2 regions of the Arthrobacter sp. sptzw32 genome follow, and region 1 is predicted to be linked to the other one. Evidence: riboswitches for the same ligand, from Rfam matches in the RefSeq annotation. Region 1 holds a riboswitch; the other holds the start of a gene.
What was found. Region 1 has a riboswitch for S-adenosylmethionine ahead of metX (homoserine O-acetyltransferase MetX). Riboswitches for the same ligand answer to the same signal wherever they lie in the genome.

Region 1 (4,425 bases):
GCTCGGCAACGAGCAGCACGGCGCCGCCCCACTCCCCGCCGACGGCGAAGCCCTGGACGAAGCGCAGGAACACCAGGAGGGCCGGGGCCCAGTAACCGATCTGGGCAAAGGTGGGCAGGCATCCCATGAGGAAGGTGGCCACGCCCACCAGGATGATGCTCAGCTGCAGCAACTGCTTGCGGCCGAACTTGTCCCCGAAGTGGCCGAAGACAATGCCGCCGATCGGGCGGGCCACGAAGCCTACGGCGTAAGTAACGAAGGCAGCGATGATGCCGTCGAGTTCCGTCCCTGAGTTGGGGAAGAACATTTTGCCGAACACCAGGGTGGCGGCCGAGGCATAAAGGAAAAACTCATACCACTCAACTACGGTGCCGGCCATGGAGGCCGTCACTACTTTCCTCAGGCCTGTGGATTTGACGTCGGTTTCCTCTGGCCGCCGTGCGGCGGAGTGTTCCGTACTCATGTGAACTCCTTCGGCGTCGTCTTCGACACCACTGGGACAGTCTGTAGCGGATGCGTGTGGTTTTGGTCACGAACCGCCGGGTCCCATCGAGTATGGTCCTCCCAAACGCGCAGCTCAACGCCGAATGATGCAGAGTGCATCTGCATTAATGCACACGGGCAGGCTTGTGGGGCCGGGGCTACTCCGAAAGATGGTCCCGCAGCTGGCTCCCCAGCTGGGCGATCTCCGTGAGGAATCCGTCGTGCCCGATGGGTGCCTCGATAAGGTGGACGTCTACCTCGCCGGGGAGGGCACGGGCCAGTTCCCATGACTGGGACGGGAAGTAGAGCCGGTCAGAGTCCACCGCCGCTACAAAGAACCGTGCAGTGCAAGCGGACAGGGTCTGGACGAGGGCTCCACGCCCCCTGCAGATGTCATGGCTCATGAGCGCTTCGGTGATGGCGATATAGCTGTTGGCGTCAAACCTCTGGACCAGTTTGCTGCCCTGGTGGTCCAGGTAGCTTTCCACCTGGTAGCGCCCGCGCGCTGCAAGCTGCTCGCCTTGAAACGGTGATTCGGGAGCCTGCGGCGCACGGCCGAACCTGCCGTCCAGCTCGACCGGAGAGCGGTACGTGATGTGGGCGATCCGCCGGGCGAGGGCCAGCCCCTCCTCGGGGGCGGGGCCGCCGTAGTAGTCGCCGCCGTTGAAGTTGGCGTCCTGCCGGATGGCGAGCGTCTGTGCCTGGGCGAAGGCGATCTGTTCTGCCGTGCTCGCGGCACCAATGGAGATCACGGCGCAGCGCTGCACCCGTTCCGGAAAGGTGACGGCCCATTCGAGGGCGCGGGCGCCGCCCATTGAGCCGCCCAACACGGCGTACCAGCTCCGGATTCCGAGCTGGTCTGCCAGCCGGGCTTCGGCCACGGTGCTGTCCCGCAGGGTCACCAGCGGAAAACGCGAACCCCACGGTTTTCCGTCCGGGGCAGGCGACGAGGGCCCGGTCGAGCCGTAGCAGCCGCCCACAATATTTACGGACACCACGAAGAAGCGGTTGGTATCCACTGGTGCGTCCGGCCCGGCGAGTTGTTCCCACCAACCGGGCTCCTCGGTGTCGCCCCGGGTCACGTGGGTGCTGCCGGTCAGTGCATGTTCGATCAGGACGGCGTTGCTGCCGTCCTCGTTCAGGGTGCCCCAGGTTTCGTAGGCCACAACAACGTCCGGCAGGTAACCGCCGGCTTCGAGCTTCAGCCCGCCGATGGAGGCGTAGCGGACAATGCCGTGTTCGGGGACAGTTGTACGGGTGACGGTAACCGTCATGGCAAGACCTCTTCTACGCGCTTGCCCGCCGTCATATGACCGGCAGGCCAGGTCTTCACCCGGGGCACCCCGCCGCGGAAGGAGGGTTGCCGGCCAGCAAGCCGGGGCTGTCACTGGCACTCATGACCTGGTTCGAGTGTACGAAACAGCCCCTGCCTGCCGCCAAGAGTGTGACTGGTTGTGACTTCCCCGGCCCGTTGCTGCCCCCGGGCGCCCACCCTGTGGGAGGGCTAGGCTCCGGTGGCCTCCTTGGCCGCGCGGAAGCCGGCTTCGAGGTCGGCCAGGATGTCATCGATATGTTCGATCCCCACCGAAAGCCGCACCAGGCCGGGGTTCACGCCCGCCACCACCTGCTGCTCGGGCGACAGCTGGCTGTGGGTGGTCGACGCCGGATGGATCACCAGCGACCGGACGTCGCCGATGTTCGCCACGTGGGAGTGCAGCTCCAGCGCGTCTACAAAACGCTTGCCCGCCTCCGCGCCACCGGCAAGGTTGAACGACACGATGGCGCCGGTCCCCTTGGGGCCGTATTTGCGGCCCCGCTCGTACCAGGGGCTGGAGGGAAGCCCCGCATAGGCGACCGATTCGACGTCGTCACGCGCTTCCAGCCACTGGGCAACTTCCAGGGCGTTGGCAACATGCCGTTCCACCCGCAGGCTCAGCGTCTCCAGACCCTGGGCGATGAGGAAGGCGTTGAAAGGCGACACCGCCGAGCCGAGGTCCCGCAGCAGCTGCACACGGGCCTTCAGGATGTAGGACAGGTTCGCGCCGAGGGCACCGTCTGCGCCGAGATCGCGGGCGTAGACAAGCCCGTTGTAGGTGGGGTCCGGGGTGTTGAAGCCCGGGAACCGGGCAGGGTCCTTGCCAAAGTCGAACTTTCCGGAGTCGACGATCACTCCGGCAATGGCGGAGCCATGGCCGCCGAGGTACTTGGTGGCTGAGTGCACCACAATGTCAGCACCCCATTCGAGCGGCCGGATCAGGTACGGGGTGGACAGGGTGTTGTCCACGATCAGTGGAACGCCGGCGTCGTGCGCCACCTGGGACACGCCTTCGATGTCCAGGACGTCCTGCCGCGGATTGGACACCACTTCGCCGAAGAAGAGCTTGGTGTTGGGCTGGACTGCCCCGCGCCACTGGTCCAGGTTGTCCGGATCTGCCACGAAGGTGACTGAAATCCCGAATTTCTTGAGTGTATGGGCAAAGAGGTTGTAGGTGCCGCCGTAGAGGCTGGGGCTGGCGACGATGTGGTCCCCTGCCTCGGCGATGTTCAGGACGGCAAAGGTCTCGGCGGCCTGGCCGGAGCTGAGCAGCAACGCTCCCAGGCCGCCTTCCAGGCTGGCGATCCGCTGCTCCACCGCTTCCTGCGTGGGATTGCCGATCCTGGTGTAAATGGGTGCCAGCTCGGCCAGGGCAAAGCGGTTGGCGGCGCTTTCAGCGCTGGGGAAGACAAAGGACGTGGTCTGGTAGATGGGAAGGGCCCGGGCGCCGGTGGCACCGTCCGGCTCCTGCCCTGCGTGGATCTGGCGGGTTTCAAAAGACCATCCGTTGGACAAGTAAGGCTCCTTTGACATGGGCCCGGCATGCTGGGAAGCACCGCGGGCCGCGCTTGCCATCCGGCCGTTGCCGGACAACCAGGTCCTCACCCGGGGCACCCCACCGCGGGTGGAGGGTTGCCGGCCAGCAAGCCGGGGCTTCGTGCTGGCACTCATGACCTGAGCTCAGTGTAGGAACGTGCAGACACGGCCGAACAGGATTATGACGAACATAGTCCTCAAGATTTCGGGGACCTGCGCAGAAAAACCAGTGCTTCCACGGGAAAATCCCAGTAAGGGTTGCCTTAGCTGAGAGCCCGATCACAAAGTGCCAAGATGTTGCCATGCGCATGGATCACGTCTCTTACGCCTGTGAACACGATGGCCTGGCTGCCACCACCGAACGTATCTCCTCTGCCCTCGGCGTTGAGGCAGTGAAGGGCGGGGTACACCCGCGGTTCGGAACCCGGAATATGATCATCCCGCTTGCGGGACACAAGTACCTCGAAGTGGTGGAGGTCCTGGACCACCCCGCTTCGGACAAGGCTCCCTTCGGACAGGCAGTGCGTGCGCGGTCTGCCGCCGGCGGCGGCTGGATGGGCTGGTGCGTCGAGGTTGACGACCTGGCACCATTCGAAGAGCGCCTTGGCCGCTCCTCGGTCAACGGAAACCGTAAGTTTCCCGACGGCCGCGAACTGGTCTGGAAACAGATTGGCATCCTCGGTCTGATCGCAGACCCGCAGGTTCCGTACATGCTCAAGTGGGAGGGCGACCCGACCCTGCACCCGTCCAACGCCTACGAAACCAACGTCAAGATGAGCTGCCTGACCATTGCCGGTTCGGCTGAGCGCGTTACTGAATGGCTGGGTGAGCCGGTAGAGAAGCCGCTCGAGGACGTGGCCGTGGAGTGGGTGGCACCGCACGGAACCCCCGGGATCCTTTCGGTGACGTTCGAGACCGCCAACGGAGCCGTCACGATCTGACTGTCCCCGGCGGAGCTGCGGGGCTGCGGGGCTGATGCCCGAGCTTCCGTACGGGCTTCCGTACGGTCGGATATACCAGCTCGCTCTTTCCTGAGCTTCGGCCGCCATCAGCAGGTGACAACGGCGTCACCCGCTGATGGCGGCCGAATC
Region 2 (4,425 bases), on a different contig from region 1:
GTCACGGAACCACCCCACTGTGGAGGTCCGTGTGGCAGACGTTTGCCTCCGGGCCGAGGATGCAGCCCTTCTTGCCGTTCTCGTCCGTGCGCTCGTGGAGACGGCGGGCCGTGAGTGGCGCCAGGGCATCGATCCGGCGCCGGTGCCCACCGTACTCTTGCGGATGGCCTCCTGGCAGGCCAGCAGCGGAGGACTCAGCGGAGAGCTGTTGGACTTCGGCTCCTTCCGGCCGGCGCGCGCCGCAGACGTAGTGCGTTCACTGGTGGACTATCTCGCGCCGGTATTGCAGGAGCAGGGCGAGCTTTCCCTTGCCCGGCAAGGGGTGGAGGACGTCATTGCCCGTGGAACTGGGGCAGCTGAACAGCGCCGCATCCGCGACAGAGCTTTGGCCGCTGCAGCACCTGAGGATTTGGGCTTCGGCGCAGTGGTGAGGCATGCGGTAGAGGTGACGATGCGTGGCACCCTGGATCTGTCGAAGGTCGAAGAAACGCCCGATCTGCTGCGGGTTCGTCAGCCCTAGTAGGCGGGAAGGGCAGCAGGGCGTCCTCGAGGACCAGCTCAGCTGTGAAGCGCGGGTCACAAGTAACGGGTTCGTGCCATACTCGGCGGGTGACGGCCTCGTATTCCTTTGAAGCAGAACTTTGGCTGTACCCCGGTGAGGCAGGATGGCATTTTGTGACCCTGCCTCCGGACATCGCTGATGACATCCGGGTCCGCGCTGCAGGTGCCGGGACGGCATTCGGCTCGATCAAGGTCACCGCGAAGGTCGGAGAGCACTCCTGGCAGACCTCGCTGTTCCGGGACACCAAGAGCGATTCCTACCTTTTGCCGGTGAAGAAGGAGATCAGGGACAAAGCGCAGGTCGGTGCAGGTGACGGCATTGCCGTCCAGCTCTCCGTCTAGGCTAAATCTGCTTCAGCGCCTGTTCGAGGTCGCCGATCAGGTCGTCCACGTCCTCCAGCCCCACGGATAGCCGCACCACGCCGTCGCTCAGGCCGATGGCTGCGCGGCCCTCCGGACCCATTGCGCGGTGAGTAGTGGTGGCGGGGTGGGTAATGAGGGACTTTGAGTCGCCCAGGTTATTGGAGATATCGATGATGCGGAGGCCGTCCAGCAGCGCAAAGGCAGCCTCCTTGCCCGAGCGGGCACCCGTCGTCGCCAGTTCCAGGGTCAGGACCGTCCCGCCGGCACTCATCTGCCGGGCCGCCAGCTCGTACTGCGGGTGCGACTTCAGGAGCGGGTACTTCACCCAGCTCACGGCAGGCTGCTGTTCCAGCCATTCGGCCAGCTGCAGGGCTGACGCCGAGGAGTGGTTGACGCGGAGGGCCATTGTTTCCAGGCCCTTGGTAAGCACCCAGGCGTTGAAGGCGGACAGCGATGGACCGGTGTGGCGCATCAGCTGCTTGACCGGGCCGTCAATGAATTCCTTGGTGCCCAGGATGGCGCCGCCCAGCACCCGGCCCTGGCCGTCGATGTGCTTGGTGCCGGAGTAGACAATCACGTCGGCGCCGAGCTGGCCGCAGCGCTGCAGCAGGGGAGTGGCGAAAACGTTGTCCACCACCACAGTGGCACCTGCGGCATGTGCCAGCTCACTGACCGCGGCGATGTCCACGATTTCCTGCATGGGGTTGGAGGGGGATTCAAAAAACACAGCGGTGGTGGGCTCGGACAACGCAGAGCGCCACTGCTCCAGGTCAGGCCCGTCCACAAAAACCGTTTCGACACCCCAGCGCGGCAGGATCTCGTTCAGGATGACGAAGCAGGAACCGAACAGGGACCGGGCGGCCACGACGCGGTCACCTGCAGCCAGCAGGGCACCCAAAGCGGTAAAGACCGCGGACATGCCCGACGCCGTCGCAAAGCATGCCTCGGTTCCCTCGAGGAGGCGGAGCCGCTCCTGGAAGGTGGCAACGGACGGGTTGCCGTAGCGGGAGTACACAAAGCGCTCGTCCTCACCGGTGAAGGCCCGTTCAGCAGCGGCTGCGGATTCGTACACGAACCCGGAATTCAGGAACACGGCCTCGCTGGTTTCCTGGAAATTGGTGCGGTCCAGCCCGCCGCGCACGGCCTGGGTGTTGCTGCTCCAGCCGGCGGCGTCTTCGTTGAAGGTCACTTAGTTCTTTCCGAGGTTGGTGGGCAGGCCGCGGTTCTTCCAGCCGTTGACGGTGCGTTCGCCGTAGCGGTCCGGCTCGCCCTCGAAGCCCTCCAGCACGTTGTAGGACGTAAAACCGGCCTGGGTGGCAGCAATCGCAGCCGCGATGGACCGCTGCCCCGAGCGGCACAGGAAGATCAGCTCCGTCGATGAGTCTTCCGGCGCCTGCTGGGTGAGGGAACTGATGAAGTCGGGGTTGGGAATGCCGCCCGGAAACGTCCACTGGATGAACAGCGGATCATTGTCGGTGGCCTTGGTGTCAGGAATGCCGATGTGGGCCCATTCGCCCTCGGTCCGCACATCCACGAGGATGGCTCCGTGCTCCAGTTTGTCCCACGCCTCCTGGGGCGTCAGGTCTCCCGCGTAGCTCATGCGTGGCCCTCGCCGTCGAACTCGAGGTCCTCGCCGGCGGCCTCTAGGTTATCCACCGCGGTGGCAACGGCGGCATCAGCGGAGGCGATGGCTGCCGGAAGGACCAGGGCCTGCGCCACTATCACCTGGCCGCCGTTGGTGGTGGCGGCCGGGCTGCCGTGAAGCACGTAGCCCTCGGCCAGGGCGGCCGAAATCCGTTCGCAGAATGTCCGGTCGTCCGGGCCGGTGACGAGCCGGTACGAAAGTCTCTCTTCAGGGGCAGGTGCGTCAGACACGACGGATCTCCTTCTCTCACGCTTGCAACACGATTCGGTCGATATGCCGAGTATTCACCTGAGGCACCCCGCCGCGGAAGGAGGGTTGCCGACCGGTTAGTCAGGGCTTGGCACCGGTACTCATTACTCCCAAAAAACGTAACACTTGGCGGGCATGCCCGCACCGCCGTCGTCGTCATGTTCCGTAACTGAACCGGCCCTGCCCGCTGAGCGGCCGGCACGTCACTTTCGGTAACCCACGACGGCGGGACTCGCTCCGGCGTCAAGGCACCTGGCGTGCCGCACATATTGACGCCGGATAAAGTTCTTTTGGGGCAGGCCGCCCCGTCATTGGAGTATCAGCTTCGGGGGGTCCCATCAGCACGTCATCAGCCGCCGCGCCCAAGCGCGGGCACAACAGCCCGCTGCCTGCCCGGACTTCCCGCAACGGCTTGCTGGTCCTGACCCGCGCCACGGCCGCCTTCCTTGTTTTGATGCTGATGGCAGTCCTGCTGATAGTGCTGCCGGCGGGACCAGCCCGTGCGGCAGAGACCTTTCCGGGCGACGGCAAGCCGCTGCTGGGCGCTGTGCTGGAATGGGGCGAGGACACCGCTGCCGGTTTCGCCGGCCGCCTGGGTGCCTCACCGGCCCTGCTCGGGCACGACATAGCCATCCCGTTCCGCGCCTCGGAGAAAAATGACATCCGGGGCTTCCTGGAACAGTCAGGTGAACAAGGCGCACATGCAATGCTCACGGTGCAGCCCACGGTTCCGCTGGACCAGATCACTGCAGACACCGCTTCAGCATTCGCCGGCGAAGTGGCCGATCTGACAGGCAACTTCAAAGGCCACGTGCTGATCCGTTTTGCCCCCGACATGAATGCCAGCTGGGTGGAATGGGGCCAGCAGCCCAGCGCCTACCGGTCCGCCTTCCAGGCCGTCGCCGCAGCCTTCAACAATCTCGACGGCGGCCGTACCGCCATGGTGTGGGAGCCCTACCTGGGCAAGGACTACCCCTTCAACCGGCACCGGAATGTGCCGGTGCCGGGAAGCGAAGGTTTCGCCCTGCTCGATACCAACCGCGACGGCGCGTGGGACGGCTCGGACGCGGCCTATAGCCCTTACTATCCGGGGGACGAGGCGGTGGACTGGGTGGGGCTGACAGCATTCCACGACGACACGGCCGGCGGGGCGCCCGTCAATACCGTTCCCCGGCAGGGCGAACTTCAGGAAATGCTTACTGCATCGGGTAGCGAAAACTTTTACGCAACGTATTCGGAGGGTAAAGATAAGCCGTTCCTGCTGCAGACGTCCGCCTTCTACAGCCCGGCGTCCGGCGGCGCCACCGAAATGGAGATCAAAGCCTCCTGGTGGGACCAGGTCCTCGGCGCCGCAGGATCAACCGAATTCACCAGGACCGCCGCGGTGGTGTGGGATGAACGCACAAACACCAGAGACACGGGTGTGGCTGGCATCAACTGGCTGCTCACCGGGAACCCTGCCATCGCAGACGCAGCCCGGCAGAGGCTGCAGGCTTCCCCGCTGGTCACCGGGCCGGTCACGGAGGTTGTGGCAGGCAGCGGGCACGTGCGGGCCAACACCCTTTCAGGCCCTGCTTCCTGGACTGTTGCCGCGGCGCTGGTCATTC

Region 2: another riboswitch for S-adenosylmethionine. It lies ahead of AC5RVN_RS09240 (DUF1737 domain-containing protein); the one in region 1 lies ahead of metX (homoserine O-acetyltransferase MetX).

Annotation. Positions count from the first base shown of each region.
Region 1 covers NZ_JBNHEZ010000003.1:153,831-158,255, forward strand. The annotation lists gene AC5RVN_RS07285 (MFS transporter) at 1-463, opposite strand, end outside; gene metX (homoserine O-acetyltransferase MetX) at 642-1,757, opposite strand; SAM riboswitch class IV at 1,770-1,885, opposite strand; gene AC5RVN_RS07295 (bifunctional o-acetylhomoserine/o-acetylserine sulfhydrylase) at 1,988-3,313, opposite strand; SAM riboswitch class IV at 3,358-3,473, opposite strand; gene AC5RVN_RS07300 (VOC family protein) at 3,637-4,275, shown strand.
Region 2 covers NZ_JBNHEZ010000004.1:62,797-67,221, forward strand. The annotation lists gene AC5RVN_RS09220 (glutamate--cysteine ligase 2) at 1-520, shown strand, start outside; gene AC5RVN_RS09225 (DUF1905 domain-containing protein) at 610-903, shown strand; gene AC5RVN_RS09230 (O-succinylhomoserine sulfhydrylase) at 905-2,113, opposite strand; gene AC5RVN_RS09235 (rhodanese-like domain-containing protein) at 2,114-2,524, opposite strand; gene AC5RVN_RS09240 (DUF1737 domain-containing protein) at 2,521-2,799, opposite strand; SAM riboswitch class IV at 2,813-2,927, opposite strand; gene opgC (OpgC domain-containing protein) at 3,273-4,425, shown strand, end outside.